One region of the Streptomyces sp. NPDC096079 genome, then DNA from elsewhere that is predicted to be linked to it. Evidence: riboswitches for the same ligand, from Rfam matches in the RefSeq annotation. Region 1 holds a riboswitch; the other holds the start of a gene.
The links. Region 1 has a riboswitch for glycine ahead of gcvP (aminomethyl-transferring glycine dehydrogenase). Riboswitches for the same ligand answer to the same signal wherever they lie in the genome.
Positions count from the first base shown of each region.

Region 2: it holds a riboswitch for glycine, as region 1 does, so the genes downstream of both, gcvT (glycine cleavage system aminomethyltransferase GcvT) here and gcvP (aminomethyl-transferring glycine dehydrogenase) in region 1, are expected to answer to the same signal.

Region 1 covers NZ_JBEOST010000031.1:9,477-13,884, forward strand. Annotated here, with positions in the region: gene ABTY59_RS34780 (DNA polymerase IV) at 1-1,106, shown strand, start outside; gene ABTY59_RS34785 (PRC-barrel domain-containing protein) at 1,158-1,532, opposite strand; glycine riboswitch at 1,646-1,745, shown strand; gene gcvP (aminomethyl-transferring glycine dehydrogenase) at 1,925-4,408, shown strand, end outside.
Region 2 covers NZ_JBEOST010000037.1:3,984-8,391, reverse strand. Annotated here, with positions in the region: gene glyA (serine hydroxymethyltransferase) at 1-549, opposite strand, end outside; gene gcvH (glycine cleavage system protein GcvH) at 581-958, opposite strand; gene gcvT (glycine cleavage system aminomethyltransferase GcvT) at 1,036-2,160, opposite strand; glycine riboswitch at 2,222-2,320, opposite strand; glycine riboswitch at 2,322-2,421, opposite strand; gene ABTY59_RS36360 (AAA family ATPase) at 2,582-3,241, shown strand; gene ABTY59_RS36355 (enhanced serine sensitivity protein SseB) at 3,397-4,137, shown strand; gene ABTY59_RS36350 (enhanced serine sensitivity protein SseB C-terminal domain-containing protein) at 4,216-4,408, shown strand, end outside.

The sequences.
Region 1 (4,408 bases):
TGGGGCTGCTCCGTGGGCTGTCCCCGCTCGTGGAGCCCCTCAGCCTCGACGAGGCCTTCGTCGACCTGGAGGCGGGCGAGGTCGCCGACGACAGCGCGAGCGCGCGGGCCGTGGGGGAGCGGCTGCGGGTCGACATCCTCGCGACCACGGGGCTCACCGGGTCCGTGGGGCTCGCCGGGTCCAAGATGATCGCGAAGATCGCCTCCGAGGAGGCCAAGCCGGACGGTCTCGTCCTCATCGAACCCGGCACCGAGCGGGAGCTGCTCGGGCCGCGGTCGGTGCGCATCCTGCCCGGGGTCGGGCCGGCCACCGGGGAGCACCTGCGGCGTGCGGGGATGACCACCGTCTCCGACCTCGTGGAGGCGGGCGAGGACGAGCTCGTACGGCTCCTGGGGCGGGCGCACGGGGCCTCGCTGCACCGGATGGCCCAGGGGTACGACGACCGGCCCGTGGTGGCCGAGAGGGACGCCAAGTCCGTGTCGGTCGAGGACACCTTCGACGTGGACCTGCACGACCGGGTGCGGATCCGGACCGAGGTCGAGCGGATCGCGGAGCGCTGCGTGGGGCGGCTGCGGGCCTCCGGGCACTCGGGCCGGACCATCGTCCTGAAGGTGCGGCGCTACGACTTCTCGACGCTCACCCGGTCCGAGACGCTGCGGGGGCCGACGGACGACCCGGCCGTCGTACGGGAGGCCGCGGGGCGGCTCCTGGAGGCCGTGGACACCACGGGGGGCGTGCGGCTGCTGGGGGTCGGGGTGAGCGGGCTGGCGGACTACACGCAGGAGGACCTGTTCGCACAGGCGGAGGCGGAGGCGGGCGCCTCCGCAGCCGAGCGGCCGGCGGAGGAGGTCGTGGCCCCGGAGGCGGAGGAGGCGCGTTCCGCCCCCGCGGTGGAGAGCGCCGAGCGGGTGTGGGCGCCCGGGCACGACGTGCGGCACGCCGTGCACGGGGCCGGGTGGGTCCAGGGGAGCGGGGTCGGGCGGGTCACGGTGCGGTTCGAGGAGCCGTGGTCCGGTCCGGGGCGGGTGCGGACGTTCGCCGTGGACGACCCGGAACTCCAGCCGTCGGAGCCGTTGCCGCTGGTGCGGGGGGACGAGGCGGCGTGACGCTGCCCACCCGCGCCGTCGCGCGGGTGGGTCCGTCCTCGGACGGTGGGCTCAGGCGCCGTCCTGGCCCGCCAGGCGGCCGAAGTCCTTGTCCGGCGCGTCCGTGGGCGGGGGCGGGAGGGCCAGGCTGTAGTGGCGGTAGAGCTGGAGCTCCTGCTCGGGGGAGAGATGGCGGCCCACGCCGAAGTCGGGGGCGTCCTTGATCAGTGCCCTCTCGTAGGGGATGTGGAGGCCGTCGTCGAGCAGGGCGCTCGGCTCCAGGGGGACGAACGCGTCCCGGCTGAACAGGCCGGTACGGACGGCGGCCCATTCGGGGATGCCGGTCGCGTCGTCCAGGTACACCTCGTCCACGGTTCCGATCTTGTGCCCGTTCCGGTCGAACGCCTTGCGGCCGATCAGGCTGCGCGGATCGATGTCGGTCTGCACGGTCCCTCCAACTGGTCGCAACTGCTCTACACCCCTACGAAAGTGCACATCTGGGATGTCGGCCACTTGAGCGATGGGAGCCGCAACCTCGCTGGTAGGCTGGTTGTGGCTGTCGACCCCGTGCGGGAGAGTCCCCCGGAGAAATCTTCCGGTGGGCGCCGAAGGAGCAAATCCTCCCCGGAATCTCTCAGGCCCCTGTACCGCGCGGACGAGGTCACTCTGGAAAGCAGAGCGGATGCCCGACGGCATTCCGCTCTCACCGACGGTGAAAGCCGGCGTGCCGCGAGGCGTGCCGGTGAAACTCTCAGGTTGAGATGACAGAGGGGGAGGCCGTCCGGGTACCCGCGCCGTGGTGCCCCTCGCAGGTCGTGACGACCAGGAGGCCTCCGTACATGACCGCCAACCGCACTCCGCTCTCCGAGCTCGAACAGGGCATCCCGTTCGAGCAGCGGCACATCGGGCCCGACGCCGAGGCCCGGGCCAAGATGCTCGCCCAGGTCGGTTACGGCTCGCTCGACGAGCTCACGGCCGCCGCGGTGCCGGACGTGATCAAGAACGCCGAGGCCCTGGGCCTGCCGGCCGCGCGCACCGAGGCCGAGGTCCTCGCCGAGCTCCGCACGCTCGCCGACCGCAACCAGGTCCTCGCCCCGATGATCGGGCTCGGCTACTACGGGACCTTCACCCCGCCGGTCATCCTCCGGAACGTGATGGAGAACCCCGCCTGGTACACGGCCTACACGCCGTACCAGCCGGAGATCTCCCAGGGCCGCCTGGAGGCCCTCCTCAACTTCCAGACCATGGTCGCCGACCTCACCGGTCTGCCCACCTCCGGCGCGTCCCTCCTCGACGAGGGCACCGCCGCCGCCGAGGCCATGGCCCTGGCCCGGCGCGTCGGCAAGGTCAAGGGCGGGGTCTTCCTCGTCGACGCCGACGCCCTGCCGCAGACCATCGCCGTCATCGAGACCCGCGCCGAGCCGACCGGTGTCGAGGTCGTCGTCGCCGATCTGAGCGCCGGCATCCCCGCCGACGTCGCCGAGCGCGGTGTCTTCGGCGTGCTTGTGCAGTACCCCGGTGCCTCCGGCGCCGTCCGCGACATCAAGCCGCTGATCGACGCCGCGCACGAGCTCGGCGCGATCGTCACCGTCGCCGCCGACCTGCTCGCGCTCACCCTGCTCACCTCGCCCGGCGAGCTGGGCGCCGACATCGCCGTCGGCACCACGCAGCGCTTCGGCGTCCCGATGGGCTTCGGCGGTCCGCACGCCGGTTACATGGCCGTCCAGGACAAGCACGCCCGCTCCCTGCCCGGCCGCCTCGTGGGCGTCTCCGTCGACGCCGACGGCAACCGCGCCTACCGCCTGGCCCTGCAGACCCGCGAGCAGCACATCCGCCGCGAGAAGGCCACCAGCAACATCTGTACCGCTCAGGTGCTGCTCGCCGTCATGGCCGGCATGTACGCCGTGTACCACGGTCCGGACGGTCTGAAGCAGATCGCCGCGCGCACCCACCGGTACGCCGCGATCCTCGCCGCCGGGCTCACCGCCGGCGGCGTCGAGGTCGTGCACGGCGCGTTCTTCGACACCGTCACCGTCCGCGTGCCCGGCAGGACCGACGAGGTCGTCGCCGCCGCCCGCCGGGCCGGGGTGAACCTCCACCGCGTCGACGCCGACCTCGTCTCGATCGCCTGCGACGAGACCACCGGCCGCGAGCAGCTCGCCGCCGTCTGGGGCGCCTTCGGTGTCGAGGGCGACATCGAGGCCCTGGACGCCTCCGTCGACGAGACGCTGCCCGCCGGTCTGCTGCGCTCCGACGCGTACCTGACCCACCCGGTCTTCCACGCGCACCGCTCCGAGACCTCGATGCTGCGCTACCTGCGCAAGCTCGCGGACCGCGACTACGCGCTCGACCGCGGCATGATCCCGCTCGGCTCCTGCACCATGAAGCTGAACGCGACCACCGAGATGGAGCCGGTGACCTGGCCCGAGTTCGGCCAGATCCACCCCTTCGCCCCGATCGAGCAGGCGCAGGGCTACGTCACGCTCATCACCGAGCTGGAGGAGCGCCTCGCCGAGGTCACCGGCTACGACAAGGTGTCGATCCAGCCGAACGCCGGTTCGCAGGGTGAGCTCGCGGGTCTGCTCGCCGTCCGCGCCTACCACCGCGCCAACGGCGACGAGCAGCGCACCGTCTGCCTCATCCCGTCCTCCGCGCACGGCACCAACGCCGCCTCCGCCGTGATGGCCGGCATGAAGGTCGTCGTCGTCAAGACCGCCGACGACGGCGAGATCGACGTCGAGGACCTGCGCGCCAAGATCGCCCAGTACCGTGACGAGCTGTCCGTGCTGATGATCACCTACCCGTCCACGCACGGCGTCTTCGAGGAGCACGTCGCCGACATCTGCGCCGAGGTCCACGAGGCCGGCGGCCAGGTGTACGTCGACGGTGCCAACCTCAACGCGCTGGTCGGCCTGGCCAAGCCGGGTCACTTCGGCGGCGACGTCTCGCACCTGAACCTGCACAAGACCTTCTGTATCCCGCACGGCGGCGGCGGCCCCGGCGTCGGTCCGGTCGGCGTCCGCTCCCACCTCGCCCCGTACCTGCCGAACCACCCGCTCCAGCCCACCGCAGGCCCGGAGACGGGCGTCGGTCCGATCTCGGCCGCCCCCTGGGGCTCCGCCGGCATCCTGCCGATCTCCTGGTCGTACGTGCGCCTCATGGGCGGCGAGGGCCTCAAGCGCGCCACCCAGGTCGCGGTGCTCGCGGCGAACTACATCGCCAAGCGCCTGGAGCCGCACTTCCCGGTGCTCTACACCGGTCCGAACGGGCTCGTCGCGCACGAGTGCATCGTGGACATCCGCCCGCTGGCCAAGGCCACCGGC
Region 2 (4,408 bases), on a different contig from region 1:
GAAGTCCAGCTGACGCGGGTAGGCGGACCAGCCCGCGATGATCACCTTCGGGCGGTGCTCCTTGGCGAGGCGCTCGACCTCGGCCATGTCGACCAGACCGGCCTCGTCCACGTGGTACGCGACCACGTTGAACTGCTTGCCGGAGAAGTTCAGGCGCATGCCGTGGGTGAGGTGGCCGCCGTGCGCCAGGTCCAGGCCGAGGATCGTGTCGCCGGGCTGGGCGATCGCGAAGAGGGCGGCCTGGTTCGCGGAGGCGCCGGAGTGCGGCTGCACGTTGGCGTACTCGGCGCCGAACAGGTCCTTGATCCGGTCGATCGCGATCTGCTCGGCCACGTCGACGTGCTCGCAGCCGCCGTAGTAGCGGCGGCCCGGGTAGCCCTCGGCGTACTTGTTGGTGAGGACGGAGCCCTGGGCCTCCATGACCGCGACCGGAGCGAAGTTCTCCGAGGCGATCATCTCGAGGGTGGACTGCTGGCGGCGGAGCTCGGCGTCGACGGCGGCGGCGACGTCGGGGTCCAGCTCGTGGAGGGGAGTGTTCAGAAGCGACATGAATCGATCCCTAGGGGTCTCGGGCCCGGTCTCAGCCGGCGGAGAACTCGGTGTACTCGGCGGCGGTGAGCAGCTCCTCCGGCTCACCGGCGACGCGCACCTTGAACAGCCAGCCACCCTCGAACGGAGCCGTGTTCACCAGGGACGGGTCGTCCACCACGTCCTGGTTGGCGGCGACGACCTCGCCCGTGACGGGGGAGTAGAGGTCGCTCACGGACTTCGTCGACTCCAGCTCGCCGCAGGTCTCGCCCGCGGTGACGGTGTCGCCGACCTTCGGCAGGTCGGCGTAGACGACGTCACCGAGCGCGTTGGCCGCGAACTCCGTGATGCCGACCGTCGCGACGCCGTCCACGGCGTCCGACAGCCACTCGTGCTCCTTGGTGTAGCGCAGCTGCTGGGGGTTGCTCATGACCTGATTCTCCTGGATCGGGGGAGTGCTGATGAACGTGGGTCTTGCGAGGTGAGACGAGGAGTGAGACGACTGCGTCACTTCTGGCGCTTGTAGAACGGCAGCGCGACGACCTCGTACGGCTCGTGGGTGCCGCGGATGTCCACCCCGACACCCTGGGCGCCGGGCGTGGCGTGCGCCGCGTCCACGTACGCCATCGCGATCGGCTTTCCGAGCGTCGGGGACGGCGCGCCGGAGGTGACCTCGCCGATGACCTCGCCGTTCGCGACGACCGGCATGCCGGCGCGCGGGACCCGACGGCCCTCGGCGACCAGGCCGACGAGCTTGCGCGGGGGAGCGGTCTCGGCGCGCTCGGCGGCCTTCTCCAGGGCCTCGCGGCCGACGAAGCGGCCCTCGTTGGTCGTCTTCTCGAACTTCACGACCCGGCCGAGACCGGCGTCGAAGGGGGTGAGGGCCGTGGTCAGCTCGTGGCCGTACAGCGGCATGCCCGCCTCCAGGCGGAGCGTGTCGCGGCAGGACAGGCCGCAGGGGATCAGGCCGACGCCCTCGCCCGCCTCGGTCAGCGCCTTCCACACGCCCTCGGCGTGCTCGGGCTTCAGGAACAGCTCGAAGCCGTCCTCGCCGGTGTAGCCGGTGCGGGCGATCAGCGCCGGCACGCCCGCGACGGTGCCGGGCAGGCCGGCGTAGTACTTCAGGCCGTCCAGGTCGGCGTCGGTGAGCGACTTCAGGATGCCGGGGGACTCCGGGCCCTGCACGGCGATCAGCGCGTACGCGTCACGGTCGTCGCGGACCTCGGCGTCGAAGCCGGCCGCGCGCTCGGTCAGGGCGTCGAGGACGACCTGGGCGTTGGAGGCGTTGGCGACGACCATGTACTCGGTCTCGCCCAGGCGGTAGACGATCAGGTCGTCGAGGATGCCGCCGTCCTCCCGGCAGATCATCGTGTAGCGGGCGCGGCCGTTGCCCACGGTGGAGATGTTGCCGACCAGCGCGAAGTCCAGGAGCTCCACGGCCTGCGGGCCGGTGACCGTGATCTCGCCCATGTGCGAGAGGTCGAAGAGCCCGGCCTTCGTGCGGACGGCGTTGTGCTCGTCGCGCTCGCTGCCGTACCGGAGCGGCATGTCCCAGCCGGCGAAGTCGGTCATGGTCGCGCCCAGCGAACGATGCAGGGCATCGAGGGCGGTCAGACGGGGGGCAGTGCTCATGGGGTGGCTCCCGGGTCCCAAGGGCGTGATCGGTGACGAAAACACATGACGGGCGAGGACGTCCTCCCCATCTGTCATGGAACCTGAGAGGTTCACCGAGGGCATCCTCGGCTTGCACCTTGGGTGGGGACACGGCAGGGTGTCCCGCTTTTCAGATCTGCCTCATCCACGCGGTACGGGGCCTGAGAGATTCAAGGGAGGGTCTTGCTCCTTCGGCGCCCGGACGCGCTCGGCGGTCCGGAACTCTCCCGCGCGGATTCGAGCGGCCGGTATGCGATTGTGCGGCGACTGTGCGCGCCTGGCGCGGACATCATTGCACGCGGTGTCGGCGGGGCAAATCGCTTGTGTCGCATTACCGATTCTTTACACTTCGTGGGCAAGGGTCTCCTCAGGTCTCCTGAGACCCGACAGGGGGAGAGACATGAGGTTCCAGCACACCGGCGCATACGCGACGAGTACCGGCATACCGACACAGCGGGCCCGCGCCAGGAGCCGCAGGGGCCGCCTCCTGCGGGACCTGCGCGAGCGCGGCGGCCGCGGCCCCCGCGCCCTCACCTTCGCCGCCGGCGACCTCGTGGTGGTCTCCGGGCTGCCCGGCAGCGGCAAGTCCACCCTGATGAAGCGCGCCGCCGAGGGCGCCGGCATCGACTCCCAGGACGCCCGCGAGCGCTGGGAGGCCCGCATGCCCCGCCTCCTCCCCTACGCCGTCTACCGCCCCCTCGTCCGGATCGCGCACTTCGCCGGGCTGCGCCGCCTCCTGCGCTCCGGCGCGAGCGTGATCGTCCACGACTGCGGCACCCAGTCGTGGGTGCGCGGCTGGCTCGCCCGCGAGGCGCGGCGGCGCGGCCGCGCCCTGCACCTGGTCCTCCTCGACGTCACCCCGGACACCGCGCGGGCCGGCCAGCACGCCCGGGGCCGGGGCGTCTCCGCGTACGCCTTCGCCCGGCACCGGCGGGCCGTCGGCAGGCTCCTGCGGGCCGCCGAGTCCGGCAGCCTGCCGCACGGCTGCGCCTCGGTGACCCTCCTCGACCGGGACGCCGCCGACGCCCTCCACCGGATCGGCTTCCGCGCGGCGGCCTGAGACGGGCGGGCCGGGGCGGCCGGGGCTCGGGGGCGTCCCGGACCGTCCCGGGACGCCCGTACCCTTCCCTTTTGGCCACGACGGCACCGGGGCGGCGTTAGGGTGCTGCCCGGCGGCCGGTGAGGGCAGGCCGTGCGAGAAGGGGAAACGCGACCGTGGACGTGACGTGGCCGGGCAACGAGCTCGAAGAGGTCCTTGCCGCCTCACTCGGCAACCCCGAGGCCGGCGGCCGGCTGGTCGAGGTGCTGGGCCGCAGCCAGGTCTGGGTGCCCCTGCCCAACGGCGGCGGCCCCGACAGCCCCGGCCTCGACCTCGCCACCATGGAGATCGAGGGCGCGGCCTACGTCCCCGTCTTCAGCTCCGAGCAGCAGTTCCTCGCCTGCGTCGGCAGCCACATGTCCTTCACCGTCGCCCCCGCCCGTGACTTCGCCCGAGGCCTGCCCCCGCAGCTCGGCATCGCCGTGAACCCCGGCGGCGCCGTCGGCGTCCCGCTGCCCCCGCCCGCCGTCGCCGAGCTGTGCCGCGCCGGCCGCACCCCGCTCGACGGCCCCGCCGGCGGCGGCCGGGTCCGGCTCTTCGAGCCCGACTGGCAGGACGACCCCGTCGACTTCCTCGCCGCCGCCTCCGCCGAGTTCGAGGCCACCGGGGTCGTCGCCACCGCGCGCCGCGCCCTCGCCAGCGTCGAGGGCACCGAACCGGCCCTGTTCGTCGGCGTCCAGCTCCTCGGCTGGGACGGCGTCGACCGGAACGCCCCCCTGGACGCCCTCGGCCGCGCCCTCGGCCGGGTCGAGGTGGCCTGGCCGGTCAACCTCATCCTGCTCGACATGGCGCAGGACCCGGTCGGCGACTGGATGCTGGAGCGGGTGCGCCCCTTCTACCAGCGCGCCGCCGTGTGAGCGGCCCCCTGTTTAAGCTGAACTGACTGGATCGCTGGACAGACGTACGTGGTGGACGGAAGAGGGGCGGGACCCAGGGTGAGCGCGTCAGGCACCGCTGCGGCCGGAACGGTCGAGCACATGCTGCGCCAGGTGGCACCCGGACGCTACGACGCGTACGAGCAGTTGCTGGGCGCCCTCGCCGACGGCGAGCTCTGGATGCTGCTCTGGCAGGGCGCCCCCGGCTCGCCCGACGCCCAGTACGGGAACATGGAGGTCGACGGCTTCGGGT